2 regions of the Methylobacterium sp. BE186 genome follow, and region 2 is predicted to be linked to the other one. Evidence: predicted binding sites of a transcription regulator. Region 2 holds the regulator's gene; the other holds the start of a gene.

Region 1 (8,797 bases), on a different contig from region 2:
GCGCCGAGGCGCCCCTCGATCGCGCTGTCCGGCGAGAGCGCGCGGAGCGACGCCCCCTCGAGACGCCCCTCCCCCGAGACCGCAGCGGCCGGCCCCTGGCGGGATAGGGTGACGGAACCGGAGAGGCGCCCCTCGGCCAACTGGCCCGTCAGGTCGCTCAGGCTAAGGGCGCCATCGGCCATGCCGAGCTTGAACGCCGTCCCCGTGGCTGCGAGGCCGCGGCCGAGATCGAGGGTCTCGACCCGCATCTCGAGGCCGAGACGCGGCAGGTTCGGCGGGGGGGAGGCGAAGGGCCGGCTCGTCCAGCCGCCCTCGGCCTCTGCCGGGCGGCCGCCCGAGGGAGCGGGCGGCATCACGAGGAGATCGGCGATCCTGGGGAGGGAGAGGCGGGACACCCTCGCCGAGCCCGCGACCTCACCCTCCGGGGCTCGGGTCAGGCTGGCGCTGAGGGTGCCGCCCGCGACCTGTCCGTCGATCGCGATCCGCGCATCGTCCCCGGCCCGGCCGAGGTCGAGGGTCAGCGCGGCCGGCCAAGCCTCCGGGAGGGTTCCCGCTCCGAGGAGCGCGACGGCGGGCCGCAGGTCGGCCGTCTCCACCCGCACGGCGCCCCCCGAGGGCGGTCCTCCCTCGGCCGCGAGCACCAACGGCCGGCGCGTCGCGAGGCTGATGCCCGCGATCTCGCCTCTCGCATCGATGCCGAGGTCGGTGCCGCCCGCGACCTGGCGGCCGCTCAGCGTGAGGGTGGCAGGCCGGTTCAGGGCGGGGTCCTCACGCCCGAACCAGAGGCCGGCCTTCGGCGTGCCGAGGGCGATGTCGAGGTTCTCGACGTGCCCGGCCCGGCTGAGCAGCGAGGCGTCGAGGGTGCCGCCGCCCGCCCGGCCCTTCGCCACCGTGCGCAGGGCCTCCGCCTCGCCTGCCTGCCGCTCGGCCGTGACGTCGAGGTCGAGGGCGCCCATACGCAGGAAATCCGGGATCAGCCGCGACTCCGCGACCCAGACCCGGTCGAGAAGGGCCAGCAGCGGGGCGGCCACGGGTGCGGTGACGCGCCCCGCGATCCGGCCCGACCCGTCCGGCGCGATGCGGCCGGACAGCTTGGCGTTGGCGCCGGCGAGGTCGGTGACATCGAGGCTGTCGACGACGAGGCTCGACCCGTCCGACTGGATGCTCGCCGCGATGGTGCCGTTGCCCGAGTTTGCGCCGGCCGGTCCGTAGCGCACGTCGCGGGCCTGGATCGTCAGCCCTAGATCGTGGCCCTGGAGGCCCGCGAGCGCACCGGTGAGCGAAGGCAAGCCGGCGATGTCGATGCCGCGCGCCTTGATCTGCGCGTCGAAGCGGCCGCGGGTATCGCCGCCGCCTTTCGTGTAGCGGGCGATGCCCGTCACCTGGGCACCGCCGAGGTCGAGCCGAAGGTTGCGCAGCGAGAGGTCGGGAGCGGTGGCCGAGACGTCGGCGCTCGCCTGGATCGGCCGGCCATCCATCACGGCGGCGGCGGGGCCGCCGAGCCCGAGCTTGCGCAGGTAGCGGCCGAACCCGTCCGAGGCCGCCACACGCAGGGAGACGTCGCCGTTGAAGCGGAGGCTCGGCTCTGTGTCGAACTCGCCGCTCGCCGCGAGTGCCGCGGCGCCCGGCGCCGTCGCCTGGAAGCGGCGCAGGAGCAGGCCGCCCGTGCGGTCGAGCGTGCCGGCGAGCCGGACGCCCGACCACTCGTCGAGGCCGAGGTTCAGATTCTCGATGCCGAGATCGAGGTCGACCATCACGGGCAGCCCCGTGCCGCCCTTCGGCAGGCCGCGGGCGAGCAGGGCCTGCCCCGCGCTCGACAGGAGGAAGGCGTCGAGATCGACCCGGCGCGCCTCCAGCGAGAGACCGGCCCGCCACGCCCGGAGATCGATCTGGCCCGTACCCGCGAGGCGGATCGCCTGTCCGCCCGGGTCGATCTCGGCATTGACCCCCTCGAACCTGACCCGCGAGCCCTGGGCCGTGAACTTGCCGCCGAGGCTGAAGGGCAGGTAGGCGCCGGCGGCCTGGACGGGCGGCCCCACGATGAGCCGAGCCGAGCCCTCCGCCTCGGGAATCAGCGGGCGCGGGCCATCGTCGCCGGGGGAGGAGGCGGCCGGCGCGAAGGCGAGGCGCATGTCGGCCTCGAAACGGGGTTGCGTGTCGCCGCCGCCCGAGAGCTTCAGCATGACGCTCCCGTCCGCGGCCGGCTCGCCGGACACGAGCCGGAACGGGACACCCCCGCTCGCGCCCTCGATCCGCCAGGGGCCGAAGAGCGAGGGCGCCTGCAGGCTCAGGGACTCGGCCTGGATCTGGTCGGTCCGGCCGGTCGCCGGCACGACCGTGGTGAGGAGAAGCTGGCGGACGCGCAGGTCCTCGATCGCGAGATCGCGCGCGCGCAGAGCCTCCCCGAAATCCGCGGGCACCAGCAGGGCGTCGCTCTCCCCGACGGGCAGCTTGATCTCGGCGCGCCCGATCTCGGTTTCCGTGAAGCGGATCTCACCCTTGAGGAGCGGGGCGAGCGCGATCTCCGCGCTTACGAAACGCGCGTCGAGGGACGGCTTGTCGGCTCCTTCCCCGAGATGCAGACGGTCGAGGCGCAGGCGCGGCGAGGGCAGCAGGCGCACGGCAACCCGCCCCTCACTGCGGGCGGGCAGGCCGAGCGAACGGGCGATGGCCCCATCGACAGCGGCGCGCTGGCTCTGCCAGTCGACGAAGGGCGGAACGGCGAGCGCCGCGACGAGGATCAGAACGACGGCCCCGGCAAGAGCGGTCAGGATATCACGCACCGTTCTTGTTCCGCCTCACGCCCCGCTCCGGCGGCGGGCTCCCGCGCGGGGCACCGTAGCCGAGCCGGGCCGCCCGTCCAATCGCACGAGCCCGCGCAGCCGGAGCGGAATGTGGCTCCCTCCGCTCGGCAGAAATCCGCGGTCTCAGCGCCGCGGCACCACGATGGCCGGCCCTGGCGCCGGGTTCTGCCGGAACATGTCGTTGCGCCGCATCTCCATGCGGGTGTTCGCGGTGTCGCTCTGCTGCTGCTGGCGCAGCTGACGGGTCTGGCTCTGCTGCGAGAGCGAGTTGTTGATGCTGTTGAGGTTGGAACTCGGCGATCCTTGCGCGAGGGCGGGCGTGGCGGCGGCGAGAACGAGGAGGGCGAGGGGCGCGGCACGCATGGCGGGTGTGTCCCTGTTCGGTCAAAGGCTTGGGTTGATGTGACGACGCGGCAGCAGACGCGCAAGTTCCGGTGTCGGGACCCATCCGGCGACCTCGGCACCCTCGACGCCGTTCGCGTTTTGGTCCAGTGAGGGGCGATGCAGAAGCACTCCGATGCGGCGGCGGCGCCCGGGCCGCAGCCCGATTCCGCCCCCACCTCGATCGCGGCCCGGGCCATGGCCGCCCTGAGGCCCGGCAGCTCACCCTATCTCGAAGGGCTCAACCCCGAGCAGCGCCGCGCCGTCGAGACGACGGATGGGCCCGTCCTCGTGCTGGCGGGCGCCGGCACGGGCAAGACCCGGGTGCTGACGACCCGAATCGCCCATCTCATCGCGACGGGAAAGGCGCGCCCCTACGACATCCTCGCGGTGACCTTCACCAACAAGGCGGCCCGCGAGATGAAGGCGCGCATCGGCGCGCTGATCGGGCCGGCCGGCGAGGGCATGCCCTGGCTGGGCACCTTCCACGCCATCGGCACCAAGATCCTGCGTCGCCACGCCGAACTCGTCGGGCTGAAATCCGACTTCACGATCCTCGGCACCGACGACCAGCTCCGCCTGATGAAGCAGGTCATCGCCGACCAGAACATCGACGAGAAGCGCTGGCCGGCGCGGGCGCTCGCGTCCGCCATCGACGGCTGGAAGAACCGGGGCCTCGCGCCCGAGCAGGTGCCGCCGGGAGAGGCCGGAGCCTTCGCCTTCGGCAAGGGCGGCGCCCTCTACACCGCCTATCAGGCCCGCCTCGCGACGCTGAACGCCGTCGATTTCGGCGACCTGCTGCTGCTCTGCCTCAAGCTCTGGCGCGAGAACCCGGACGTGCTGGAAAATTACCAGCATCGCTTCCGCTACATCCTCGTCGACGAGTACCAGGACACCAACGTCGCCCAGTACCTCTGGCTTCGGCTCCTGGCGCAGGGCCACCGCAACGTCGCCTGCGTCGGCGACGACGACCAGTCGATCTACGGCTGGCGCGGGGCCGAGGTCGACAACATCCTGCGCTTCGAGCACGATTTTCCGGGCGCGGCCGTGGTGCGGCTCGAGCGCAATTACCGGTCGACCGGCCATATCCTCGCGGCCGCCTCGGGGCTGATCGCCAAGAACGAGGGGCGGCTCGGCAAGACCCTGCGCACGGAGGACGAGGCGGGCGAGCGCGTCACGGTCACCGGTGCCTGGGATTCGGAGGAGGAGGCGCGGATGCTCGCCGAATCGATCGAATCTCTGCAGGTCCGGAAGCATCCCCTCTCCGAGATCGCCGTGCTGGTGCGGATCTCCGCCCAGATGCGCGAGATCGAGGATCGCTTCGTGCAGCTCGGGCTGCCCTACCGGGTGATCGGCGGCCCGCGCTTCTACGAGCGGGCCGAGATCCGCGACGCGCTGGCCTACCTGCGCGCCACCGCCAACCCCGCCGACGACCTCGCCTTCGAGCGCATCATCAACACGCCGAAGCGGGGCCTCGGCGACGCGACGCTGCAGCAGCTCCACGCCTATGCCCGCGCCGAGCGGATTCCGCTGCTGCTCTCCGCGCGCCGGCTCATCGAGACCGACGAGCTGAAGCCGCGCGTGCGCTCGACGCTGCGCGCCCTCGTCGAGAGCTTCTCGCGCTGGGCGCGGGCCGTCGAGACGATGCCGCATTCGGAGGTGGCGCAGACCATCCTGGAGGAATCCGGCTACACCGAGATGTGGCAGAAGGACCGCTCGGCCGACGCCGCGGGGCGGCTCGAGAACCTCAAGGAATTCGTGCGCTCCATGGAGGAATTCCCGGACCTCGCGGGGTTCCTGGAGCACGTCGCCCTCGTCATGGATGCGAGCGAGGCGGAAGGCGCCGAGCGCGTCAGCCTGATGACGCTGCACGCCGCCAAGGGGCTGGAGTTCGACACCGTGTTCCTGCCCGGCTGGGAGGACGGCCTGTTCCCCAACCAGCGCGCCATCGACGAGAGCGGCCGCGCCGGGCTCGAGGAGGAGCGACGCCTCGCCCATGTCGGCCTGACCCGGGCGCGCAAGCGCGCCAAGCTGTCCTTCGCGGTCAATCGCCGGATCCACGGCCTCTGGTCCTCGACCATTCCCTCCCGCTTCATCGATGAATTGCCGCCGGGAAGCGTCGACGTGGTCGAGGCCCCCGCCCATTTCTCGGCCGGCGCCTCGCGCTTCGACCGGAACCCTGCGCCCTTCGGCTCCTCCTACGGCACGCCGGGCTGGCAGCGGGCGCAGGCCAACACCGCCCCCCCCGGCCGCGGCTTCGGCCAGACCTACGGCTCCTCCCCGGGTTCGCGCGGCGGCCCGCGCCAGATCGAGGGCGAGCTCGTGGCGAAATCCACGGGCGCACCGTCGGCCTATGCCGGCGGCATGCGCGTCTTCCACACCAAGTTCGGACCCGGGACCGTGGCCGGCGTCGACGGCAACAAGCTCACCGTTGACTTCGACAAGGCCGGCCGCAAGATGGTCCTCGACAGCTTCGTCCAGCCGGGCTGAAGATTGTCCCGCCGGCCAAGCCCGGACTTCGGGGGCGGCAGGGCCGGCCGGTATCGCCGAACGCGGCGAGCAAGGGCTGAGGTCGTGCCGGATGCCGCGTCATCCCGACTGTGCCGAGCGCCTCGCGGGCGGCTGACCACCCTCCCCCTCGCCCACCGTTTCCTTTTCGCCACACGCGGCAGGATCCCCGTCGTACCGCCGTCATGGCGGGGCGGGCATGGTGCGCGCGTTGCATGCGGCCTACTCGCGTCGTGTGTTCTCCGACCCGGATGCTCTCCACAGGCAATGCACGGCGCGGTGGAACCTGCGCGCCCGCTTGCGATTGGCTCACAAACATCAGGAGACGCCCGGCAATACAGGTTTGACAAGCTCGCGCAGTGACAAGTCCAGGTTGGCAAGTCCAAGTGGAGTGTTGATCGATGAAAAGACGGCGCGCACGACTTGAGCTGGTGGAAGATCGCCCGGTCCGACTGCATCGGACCCGGTTTGACGAGGAGAGGCACTTAAGCCCCATTCAACCCCTGACGGAACGACAAGGCCAGTACCTCGAAGCCCTCGCATCCCACGCGCAAGTCATCGTCCTCGGACCCGCCGGCACCGGCAAGACCTTCATCGCCGGCACCCGCGCCGCCGACCAACTCCGCCAGCGCCGCATCGCCAAGGTCGTCATCACGCGGCCGAACGTGCCGTCCGGCCGGTCGCTCGGCTTCTTTCCCGGAACCCTCGAGGACAAGATCGCGCCCTGGGTCGCCCCGCTGACCGAGGCCATGAAGGAGCGGATGGGCCAGGCGGCCTTCGAGATCGCGCTCAAGACCGGTGACATCGAGATCGTTCCCTTCGAGGTGATGCGTGGGCGCACCTTCAAGAACTGTCTCGTGATCCTCGACGAGGCGCAGAACACCACCACGGCCGAGATCAAGATGTTCCTGACCCGCATCGGCGACGATTGCCAGGTCATCATCAACGGCGACGTCTCCCAGACGGACCTGCGCGAGACGAGCGGCCTGCGCACGGTCATCCACCTCGTGAAGAGCCGCATGATGCCGATCCCGGTCGTGGAGTTCACCCGCGACGATATCGTCCGCTCCGGCATCTGTGCCGAATGGGTGAAGGCCTTCGAGGAAACCAATCTCTGACCCGGAGGTTGTAGCCGGCGGGTCTCAATCGGGACCCGCCGCGCAACGGAAGCGCGATGGCCACCTCCGAAGCGACCCTTTCGGAGGAGAGACCCGGCGCCGCGCTCGGGGAACAGAGAAAAGGAATCTCGTTCGTGAGGAAGATGACCTACGCCTTCGCCGTCCTGGCCTCGCTCGGCGTTGCCGGCCTTGCCACTTCGGCCTCCGCGGCCCCCGGCGCGCCGATGGGCGTCACCGCCCCCGATGCCACGACCCAGGTCTACATGACGCCGATGGAGCGCCGCATGATGGAGCGCCGCATGATGCGCCGTCACATGGAGCGCCGCATGATGCGTCGGGAGATGATGCGTCGGGAGATGCGCCGCGACATGCGCCGCGGCATGTGAGCCGAGGCGCACGCGCCGAAGCGAGAGGGGGCCGCAGGGCCCCCTTTTTCGTGCCCGCACCCTTGTATCGTCGAGCAGGAGCCGGCACGCCGTGCAGGCGGGCGGCCGGCGCGCGATGCGGCGTCAGTGTCTCGCGGACGTCGCCTTCTCGGAAGCCTTCGCATCCGGCTTGGCGTCCGGCTTGGCGTCCGCTCTCGCCTCCGCCTTGCCGGGCTTCGTCGAGGCTCCGGCGGGCTCCTTGCGGGCCTGAAGTGTCGTCAAGTGGGCGGTCCTCGCGACGTTCGCGGTCCTCGCGATTTGGGCGGGCTTGGCCGGCTCCGGCAGGGCGGCGATCGCCGGCACTGTCGCCGCGTCCGTGGCCGGCGTCGCGGGAGCGCGCTTGCCGAGCAGGTTGCTGAACATCTTCTGGTAGGCAGCCGGATCGCCCTCCGCGTCCGCCACCCTGATGCGGGCCGGCGTCGCCGCCTTGCCGGCCTCAGGGGTGGGGACGGCCTGGGCGACGAGGCTCGGCTCGCCCTTGTGCGGCCCTTTCCGGTCGTCTTTCCGGGCGAGCGAGGCTGCCGCGGCCTTCGTCGGGATCGGCGCGTCGACGCTCGCCGTCATCATCGGACGGCCCTTGGCGTCGACCTCGATCTCGCGGGGACCGGCGGCCAGGGTCTCAGGCCTGCTCACCTCCCCGAGATTGTGGCGGGCATAATCCTTGGATGCGTAGGGAAGCCCCTCCTCGGAGGCGTTGGTGAGGCTCGCGAAGGCATTCGGCTGCGGCTGCTGCCGGAAGACCGGGTTCTGATCGCCATCGTCGTAGACGACCCGCGTCGCCGCCGTACCCTTGCCGACGAGTTCGGCGATCTCGCGGTTGTCGCGCTCGCGCTTCTCTGCGACCAGCGTATCGACCTTGGGATTGCAGGAGCCGGCCGCGGCATCGGCGCCCCCGAACACGTAGCGGGTGCCGCACAGACCGACCCGCGGCTCGTCCTTCAGGGCCTCGAAGTAATCCGACCCTTCCTTGAGGTTGCGCCAGAAGGGCGCGTTCGGATCGTTGCGGAACTTCGCGAAGTTCTGCGCCGTCATCCGGAACGGGTAGGACTGGAACTGGAAGCCCCGCTGGCCGCCCGCGAAGGCTTCACGCGCGATCGCGTAGAGTTCCGCCATCGACTCGTCGGTCATCGCGAAGCAGCCGGCCGACGAGCAGGTGCCGTGCACCATGATGTAGTTGCCGCTGCGCCCATTCGCCCGGTCGAAGGCGTTCGGATACCCGGTGTCGAAGGAGAGGTAATAGGCCGAGTTCGGGTTCATCTGCCCGGGCGTGATCGTGTAGAAGCCCTCCGGCGCCTGTCGATCGCCCTGCTTGGTCTTCGGCCCGAGCTGACCCGACCAGCGGCAGATCGGGAAGGTCTTGAGCAGCGCGTATTGTCCGGACGAGCCGCGCTTCCACACCTCCATCTCCGCCTCCTTCTTGTAGGCGCGGATCAGGATAGGGTCGGTCTGCGACATGCCCTTCGTCTGCATCAGGGCGAGGGTCTTCTGGGGAATGGGCGTGAGATGGCGGGTCGAGCCGCCGCCGCCGAAAGTGCCGTCCTGGCAAGCCCCGAGGAGAGAC
Region 2 (8,797 bases):
CCGCAACGCCTACCGGGACATCGCCGTTCTCAATGCTGGGGCCGGCCTCGTGGTCGCGGGGGCCGCTCCGACGCTCGGCGAGGGCGTCGCGCGCGCGGATGCGGCCATCGCCAGCGGGGCGGCCCGGGCGACGCTCGCCCGCCTCGTCGAGGTTTCGAACGCCTGAGGGATGCCGATGTCCGAGACCGCAACCACGGGCGCCACGGGACAGACCGTCCTGGCCCGCATCGAGGCCTATAAGCGGCGCGAGATCGCCGAGGCGAAGCTGCGGGTCTCCGAGTCGGAACTGGAGGCGCGCGCCGCCGCACAATCCCCGCCCCGGGGCTTCGCGGACGCGATCGGCGCCCATATCGCGGCCGGTCGCCCCGCCCTCATCGCGGAGGTGAAGAAGGCCTCGCCCTCGAAGGGGCTGATCCGGGCCGATTTCAACCCGGCGGCGCTGGCTGAAGCCTACGAGGCCGGCGGCGCGACCTGCCTCTCGGTGCTGACCGACGAGCCGTCCTTCCAGGGGCGCCCCGAATATCTCGTGGAGGCGCGGGCCGCCTGCGCCCTGCCGGTGCTGCGCAAGGACTTCATGTTCGAGCCCTATCAGGTGCTCGAAGCGCGGGCATGGGGCGCGGATTGCGTGCTCGCGATCATGGCCTGCCTCGACGACGAGGAGGCGGCGGCGATCGTGGAGGCGGCGCACGACCTCGGCATGGACGTTCTGGTGGAGGTGCACGACGCCGAGGAGCTGGAGCGGGCGATTCCGCTCGGCACGCGTCTCATCGGCATCAACAACCGCAACCTGAAGACCTTCGAGGTCTCCTTCGAGACCGCGATCCGCCTCGCGCCCGGCATCCCGAAGGACCGCATTCCCGTCGCCGAGAGCGGCATCGCCAGCCATGCGGACGTGGTCCGCCTCGCGGAGAACGGCCTCAACACGGTTCTCGTCGGCGAGAGCCTGATGCGGCAGGCGAACCTGACGGAGGCGACGCGCAGCCTCCTGTTCGGCGAGACGGCGTGACCCGGACCCGCGGATGACCGGCCTCACCCATCTCGACGCCACCGGCGCGGCCAACATGGTCGACGTCACCGACAAGGCCGCGACCACCCGCACGGCGCTGGCGGAAGGGGCCGTGGTGATGCTTCCCGAGACGCTCAGGCTCATCCGGGAGGGGGACGCGAAGAAGGGCGACGTGATCGGCACCGCGCGCCTTGCCGGCATCATGGCGGCCAAGCGCACGCACGAGTTGATCCCGCTCTGCCATCCCCTCCTGCTCTCGAAGGTCCACGTGACCTGCGAGGTCGATGAAGCGCTCCCCGGCCTTCGGCTCACCGCGGAGGTGCGCGTGCAGGGTCCGACCGGCGTCGAGATGGAAGCGCTGACCGCGGTCTCGATCGCCTGCCTCACCGTCTACGACATGGTGAAGGCGGTCGATCGCGGCATGCGCATCGAGGGCATCCGGCTGCTCGCCAAGGATGGCGGCCGCTCGGGCAGCTATCGCGCGAAAGCCGGCGCGTGAGCGGCCTCCTGCCCGTCGCGGAGGCGCTGGGGCGCATCCTCTCCAGCGTGTCCCGGCCCGTCGAGGCGGAGCGCCTCGGGATCGCCGCCGCAGCCGGGCGGACGCTCGCGGAACCGGTCGCCGCGCTGCGCACGCAGCCGCCCTTCCCGGCCTCCGCGATGGACGGCTACGCCGTGCGCGGCGCCGACCTCGCCGGCATCCCCGCCCGGCTGCGGCTCGTCGGCACGAGCGCCGCCGGACATGGCTATGCCGGCCGGGTCGGCCCCGGCGAGGCCGTGCGCATCTTCACCGGCGCGCCCGTGCCGGAGGGAGCCGACGTGATCCTGATCCAGGAGAACGCGGAGGCCGAGGGCGACACGGTGACCGCGCGGGAAGGCGTATCCGCGGGCCGCTTCGTCCGGCCCGCCGGACTCGATTTCCGGGAAGGCGACGCGCTCCTGCAGGCGGGCGAGAGCCTCGACGCGCGCCGGCTCGCGCTCGCCGCCGCGGCCGGCCACGCGGAGGTCGCCGTGCGACGCCGTCCCCGGGTCGCGATCCTCGCCACCGGCGACGAGTTGGTGGCGCCGGGGGCGCCGGTCGCCTGGGACCAGATCGTCGCCTCGAACGCGCTCGCGCTCGCCGCTCTCGCCCGCGCGGCCGGAGCGGACCCGATCGACCTCGGCATCGCGGGCGACAGCCTGCCGGCGCTGGAGGACGCGATCCGCCGGGCCCGCGAGGTGCGCGCAGACCTGTTCGTCACCCTCGGCGGCGCGTCGGTCGGCGACCACGACCTCGTGCAATCGACGCTCGCCCGCGAGGGGCTCGAACTCGGCTTCTGGCGCGTCGCGCTGCGACCCGGCAAGCCGCTGATGCATGGCCGGCTCGGCGAGATGCTGGTCATCGGCCTGCCGGGCAACCCGGTCTCGGCCATCGTCTGCGGGATGCTCTTCGTGGTCCCGGCGATCCGCGCGCTCGTCGGAGATCCGCGGGCGGGTGCCGACCGCGACGAGCCGGCGACGCTCGGCCGCGATCTGCCGGCGAATGACGGCCGGGCCGACTACATGCGGGCCCGCCTCGACACGGCGCCCGATCGTCTGCCGGTCGCGCATCCCGAGGCGCGGCAGGATTCCTCGATGCTCTCGGTGCTCGGTCAAGCCGAGGCCCTTCTCGTGCGCCCGCCGCACGCGCCGGCCGCGAAGGCTGGCGAATCCTGCCGCATCCTGCGTCTCGACCGCTCGATCCTCTGATCTCGATCAGTATCGCCAAGCTGCGCTTGCGGAACACTTGCGGAACGTTTAACGTGTTCGCGCTTTGTTTCCGCGACCGCCCGCCGCGTCGCCCCGAGAGATGAGACTGCCCCATGCTGACGCGTAAACAGCTGGATCTGCTCCGCTTCATCCAGCAGCGGATGCGCGAGAGCGGCGTCCCGCCGTCTTTCGATGAGATGAAGGATGCCCTCGATCTCAAGTCGAAATCCGGCATCCACCGCCTCATCACGGCGCTTGAGGAGCGCGGCTTCCTGCGCCGCCTGCCGAACCGGGCACGGGCGATCGAGGTGATCCGCATGCCCGAGAGCCTCGGCCAGCCGGCCGGGTCGGGCAGCGAGGTGCGCCGCTTCACGCCGAGCGTCGTCGAGGGCGGCCGCACGCGGGCGCCGGCCGCGAAGCTGCCGACGACGCAGGCGACCGACGAGAACGGCCGCGCCATGACGATCCCCGTGATGGGGCGGATCGCGGCGGGCACGCCGATCTCGGCGATCCAGAACCAGAGCGCGTCGATCACCCTGTCGCCGGATTTCCTGGCGGGCGGCGAGCATTACGCGCTCGAGGTGCGCGGCGACTCGATGATCGAGGCCGGCATCCTCGACGGCGACCTCGTGGTGATCCGCAAGCAGGACACGGCCAACACGGGCGACATCATCGTGGCCCTCATCGACGACGAGGAGGCGACGCTCAAGCGCCTGCGCCGCCGCGGCTCCTCGATCGCCCTCGAGGCCGCGAATCCGTCCTACGAGACCCGCGTGCTCGGTCCCGACCGGGTCCGCATCCAGGGACGCCTCGTCAGCCTCGTGCGCCGCTACTGAAGCGATTCGGGGCCCGTCTCCGCAGACGCGGCACCCTCCTCCGGAGCGGCCTCGTCCGGGCTTGCCCGAGCGGTCGGAGAGCCCGGAATCTGCTGGGCGCGCGGCGCCGCGGCCGGGCGCCAGGGCGAGGATCCACCGAGACCGCGGGCCGTCGAGACGATTGGGCCGGAACCGGTGAGGCGGATCGCGACGGCGCCAGACCGCGCAAGATAGGCGCGGTCGATGACGAGCCCCGCCGCGCAGCCCGGCGGGGCGACTTGCGACGTGATGACGATGTCGGCGCGCGCGCAATCCTCGGTGAGCGCGCGCTTGTCACGCGCCAGCGCGATCCGGCGCCCGTCGAAGGCCCGCAGGGTGCAGCCGAGCCGGTCGCAGCGTCCCCCTTCCCCGGCCTCCGACGCCTTCCGCGCATCGCCGTCCGCCTTCATCCACTGCTCGAGGACGAAGGAGGAGGGCCGGCCAAGAGCGACGAGACGGCCCTCCTCGCCCCGCACCGCCGCGCCCCTCCCCTCGCGATCGATGAAGATGTCCTGGCGCTCGGGCGATGCGGCCAGGAGGAGGCCGAGGCCGAGCGGCACCACGCACAGGCATCGCAGGCGCGAGGCGGGTAGGACCGCGACGAGGAGGCCGGCGGCCAGCAGCGCGAGAGCGCCCGTGCCGAAGGCCGGCACCCCGACATTCGCCTGCCCGAGACCGCCGATCCAGCCCGAGATCGCGAGCATGCCGCGCACCGCCTGCCCCATCAGCCACCAGACCGGCTGATCGAGCGCGAACGGGTAGGCGAGGATCCCGAGCACCGCGGCCGGCATCACCACGAGGGAGACGAGCGGCAGCGTGAGGGCGTTGCCGACGAGGCCGAAGGGCTGGATCGTCTGGAAATGGTAGGTCGCGAAGGGGGCTGTGGCGATCTGCGCCACGAGCGTCGTCAGCAAGGTGCCGATCACGGCGCCCGCGGCCAGGGCGACGGACCGCCCGACCGGCCCGGCGCCCTCGCGCCGGAAGAGGCGCCCGTCGATGAAGCGGGCGCAGGCGATCAGGCCGGCCACCGCCCCGAACGACATCTGGAAGCTCGGGCCGAGCAACGCCTCGGGCTCGCGGGCGAGCGCCACGAGGGCGGCGAGCGCGAGGTTGCGCATGCTCAGGGCCGGGCGGTCGACGAGGATCGCGCCGAGCATGATCAGGGTCATGATCAGAGCCCGCTCGGCGGCGACGTCCCAACCGGAGAACGCACAATAGGCGGTGACGCCCACCATCGCGAAGCCGGACGCGATCTTCTTGATCGGCCACAGCAGGGCGCAATGCGGCACCAGCGCCAGCGCGGAGCGCACCAGCCAGAAGACGACGCCGGCCGCGAGCACCATGTGCAGGCCGGAGATCGAGACGACGTGGTAGATGCCCGCCGCCCGCAGCACGTCGTTGGTCTCCGGTGCGATGAGGCCGCGCTTGCCCGTCACCAGCGCGGCGGCCACGGCGCCGGCCTGCCCCCGTTCGCGTCGGTGATGCGCCGCGTGAGCGCGTTGCGCGCGTCGTCGATGCCGGCCGCGAGGCGAAGGGCGAGAGGCAGGGGCTCGGGCGGTGACCTCACCTCGATCGTCCCGACGAGGGAGCCCACGGCGCCGATGCCGCGGAAATAGGCGTCGCGCCCGAAATCGTAGCCGCCGGGACGCGCCGGCTCGGGCGGCGGCAGGAGGCGCGCCTTGGCCGCGATGAAATCGCCGGGCTTCAGGGCCTGCCGGGTCCGGTAGGTCACGCGCACCCGCAAGGGGCGCGCTTCGGGTGCCAGGGTTCCGAAGCTCGTGAGGCGCACCACGAGGCGCGCGCCCTCCTCCCGCTCGTCGAGGGCCTCGATCAGCCCCGTGAGGGGCGCGATGGTGGTCCGCGCGAGGATCGGGCCGGAAACGCGGGCGACGCGCCACGCCGCCGCCCCGAAGCCGAGGAAGGCGGCGGCGAGCGCGAGCGTCAGCGCGAGCGCGGCGGGCCTCGCACCGAGGACGGGCGTCAGCGCAAGGCACAGGCCGGCGGCGATGGGCGCGGCGGCGAGCGCCGGCTCGCCGTCGGTGAGAGCGAAATAGACGAGGATGCCCGTCCCGAAGGCGACCGCGAGCCAGGGAAACAGGCGCCGTTGCCCCGCCTCCTGCGCCAGCTCCGCGCCCACCCAGCCGCGGAGTGCCGGTACCCACAGGCCAGGAGCGAGCAGGCGCCCAGGCGCGCGGATCGCGACGATCCCCTTCCCTGCCGCCCCCTGCGCCATCCTTTGCCGCACCGTCCGCGCGCGGGATTGGAAAGTCCCTCCCGTGCGACGATTTCTTAACGCGTCCGCCCGCGCATGCTACAGGCCCGCGGCCGGGCCGGTCGATCCTTCCCGCCCGAACGTCGCCCGCCCGTCCACTCGAACATCAGCCGGCCCGATGTCCTCTGCCGTCGTCACGCGTTTCGCACCCTCGCCCACGGGCTACCTGCATATCGGCGGCGCCCGCACGGCCCTGTTCAACTGGCTCTACGCCCGTCGGCACGGCGGCCGGATGCTGCTGCGCATCGAGGACACGGACCGCGAGCGATCGACGCAAGGCGCGATCGACGCGATCCTCGACGGGATGCGCTGGCTCGGCCTCGATTGGGACGGGGACGTGATCTACCAATACGCCCGGGCCGAGCGGCACCGGGAGGTGGCCGAGAGCCTCCTCGCCTCGGGGCGCGCCTATCGCTGCTACGCCACGCCCGAGGAGCTGACGCAGATGCGGGAGAGCGCCCGGGCGGAGGGGCGCCCGCTGCGCTACGACGGGCGCTGGCGCGATCGCGATCCGTCCGAGGCCCCGGAGGGCGTGAAGCCGGTGATCCGGCTGCGGGCTCCGACCGAGGGCGAGACCGTGGTCGAGGACGCGGTGCAGGGCCGCGTCGTCTGGCAGAACCGGGACCTCGACGATCTCGTCCTGCTGCGCTCGGACGGCAACCCGACCTACATGCTGGCCGTCGTCGTCGACGACCACGACATGGGCGTGACCCAGGTGATCCGCGGCGACGACCACCTCACCAACGCCGCCCGCCAGGGCCAGATCTATCAGGCGCTGGGCTGGGATGTGCCGAGCATGGCCCACATCCCGCTGATCCACGGGGCGGACGGCGCCAAGCTCTCGAAGCGCCACGGGGCGCTCGGCGTCGACGCCTACCGGGACCTCGGCTACCTGCCGGCGGCGCTCCGCAACTACCTCGTCCGCCTCGGCTGGAGCCACGGCGACCAGGAGGTGTTCTCGACGGAGGAGATGGTCGCGGCCTTCGATCTGAAGGCGATCGGGCGCTCGCCCGCGCGCTTCGACTTTGCCAAGCTCGAGAACCTGAACGGCCTCTACATCCGCGGCTCGGACGATGCGGCCCTCGTCGACGCGGTCGAGACCATCGTGCCGAGCGTCGGCGCCGAGCGCGGTCTCGCGGCCCCGCTCCCGCCGGACCTGCGCCAGCGCCTCACCGCGGCGATGCCGGGGCTGAAGGAGCGGGCCAAGACGCTCGTTGATCTCCTCGACAGCGCCTACTACCTCTACGCGCAGCGACCGCTCGTCCTCGATGAGAAGGCGAAGGCGCTGCTCGGCGAGGACGGAAGCGCGCGCCTCGCCGCCGTCTTGCCGGCGCTGGAGGCGCTGACTGAGTGGAATGCCGCGGCGACCGAGGGTGCCGTGCGCGCCTTCGCGGAGGCCCAGGGGCTGAAGCTCGGCCAGATTGCACAGCCTCTGCGGGCTGCTCTCACGGGCCGCACAACTTCACCGCCGCTCTTCGACGTGATGGCCGTGCTCGGGCGCGACGAGAGCCTCGGGCGGCTGCGGGATCGGCTTTCGGACGCCTGAACGCCGCGCCTGCGGCATACGGGCTTCGGCCCGGTTTTCGCTTGCCGTTCCCCGGCGGATGTCACCCGCCCCGTTGATGGCGCTCGGCTGATCCGCTAACCCGATGGTCCTGTGAGCAACTGCAGCAATGCTGCCGTTCCGCACCGAACCCGGGCCTCCGGCTCAGCCGACGCCCGGGGCGGCGCCGCCCCGTTGCCAGGAAAGGTCCACGCCTCCATGAGCGCATCCAGCACGATCACCGTGGACGACAAGCAGATCGAGTTGCCGGTCAAGACCGGGACGATCGGGCCGAGCGTCATCGATATCGGCAAGCTTCACGCGAAGACCGGTGTCTTCACCTTCGATCCGGGCTTCACCTCGACCGCCTCCTGCGAGTCGAAGATCACCTATATCGACGGCGACGCCGGCGTGCTGCTCTATCGCGGCTACCCGATCGAGCAGCTCGCCGAGCACGGCGACTTCCTCGAGACCTGCTACCTGATGCTGTTCGGCGAGCTGCCGACGCCCTCGCAGAAGGCCGATTTCGATTACCGGGTCACGCGCCACACCATGGTGCACGACCAGATGAACCGCTTCTTCCAGGGGTTCCGCCGCGACGCCCACCCGATGGCGGTGATGGTGGCCTGCGTCGGCGCGCTCTCGGCCTTCTATCACGACTCGACCGACATCTCGGACGAGAAGCAGCGCATGGTCGCCTCCATGCGCATGATCGCCAAGATGCCGACGCTGGCGGCGATGGCCTACAAATACTCGATCGGTCAGCCCTTCGTGTATCCGAAGAACGAGCTCGACTATACCTCGAACTTCCTGCGGATGTGCTTCGCGGTCCCGTGCGAGGAGTATCAGATCAACCCGATCTTCGCCCGCGCGCTGGACCGGATCTTCATCCTCCATGCCGACCACGAGCAGAACGCCTCGACCTCGACCGTTCGTCTCGCCGGCTCCTCGGGCGCCAACCCCTTCGCCTGCATCGCGGCCGGCATCGCCTGCCTCTGGGGGCCGGCCCATGGCGGCGCCAACGAGGCGGCGCTCAAGATGCTCATGGAGATCGGCACGCCGGACCGCGTGAAGCAGTACGTCGACAAGGCGAAGGACAAGAACGATCCCTTCCGCCTGATGGGCTTCGGGCACCGCGTCTACAAGAACTACGATCCCCGCGCGCGGATCATGCAGAAGACCACCCACGAGGTGCTCGGCGAGCTCGGCCTCAAGGACGATCCGCTGCTCGAAGTGGCGATGGAACTGGAGCAGATCGCCCTCAAGGACGAGTACTTCATCGAGAAGAAGCTCTACCCGAACATCGATTTCTACTCGGGCATCACCCTCAAGGCGATGGGCTTCCCGACCGACATGTTCACGGTGCTGTTCGCGCTGGCCCGCACCGTGGGCTGGAT

What was found. The regulator LexA, encoded in region 2, represses DNA repair genes until DNA is damaged. The targets are predictions, from matches to a motif close to TGTTCNNNNTGTGTTCNG.
Region 1: J2X36_RS24610 (UvrD-helicase domain-containing protein) is a predicted target of LexA. The motif match lies at 3,278-3,295, and genes of this name have one in related genera.

Annotation. Positions count from the first base shown of each region.
Region 1 is NZ_JAVDVV010000036.1:30,048-38,844, forward strand. It holds gene J2X36_RS24600 (AsmA-like C-terminal region-containing protein) at 1-2,783, opposite strand, end outside; gene J2X36_RS24605 (hypothetical protein) at 2,928-3,167, opposite strand; gene J2X36_RS24610 (UvrD-helicase domain-containing protein) at 3,306-5,675, shown strand; gene J2X36_RS24615 (PhoH family protein) at 6,095-6,811, shown strand; gene J2X36_RS24620 (hypothetical protein) at 6,955-7,197, shown strand; gene J2X36_RS24625 (L,D-transpeptidase family protein) at 7,321-8,797, opposite strand, start outside.
Region 2 is NZ_JAVDVV010000011.1:75,217-84,013, forward strand. It holds gene trpD (anthranilate phosphoribosyltransferase) at 1-166, shown strand, start outside; gene trpC (indole-3-glycerol phosphate synthase TrpC) at 176-1,006, shown strand; gene moaC (cyclic pyranopterin monophosphate synthase MoaC) at 1,020-1,505, shown strand; gene glp (gephyrin-like molybdotransferase Glp) at 1,502-2,731, shown strand; gene lexA (transcriptional repressor LexA) at 2,845-3,567, shown strand; partial or broken gene J2X36_RS13545 (ComEC/Rec2 family competence protein) at 3,561-5,818, opposite strand; gene gltX (glutamate--tRNA ligase) at 5,976-7,403, shown strand; gene gltA (citrate synthase) at 7,620-8,797, shown strand, end outside.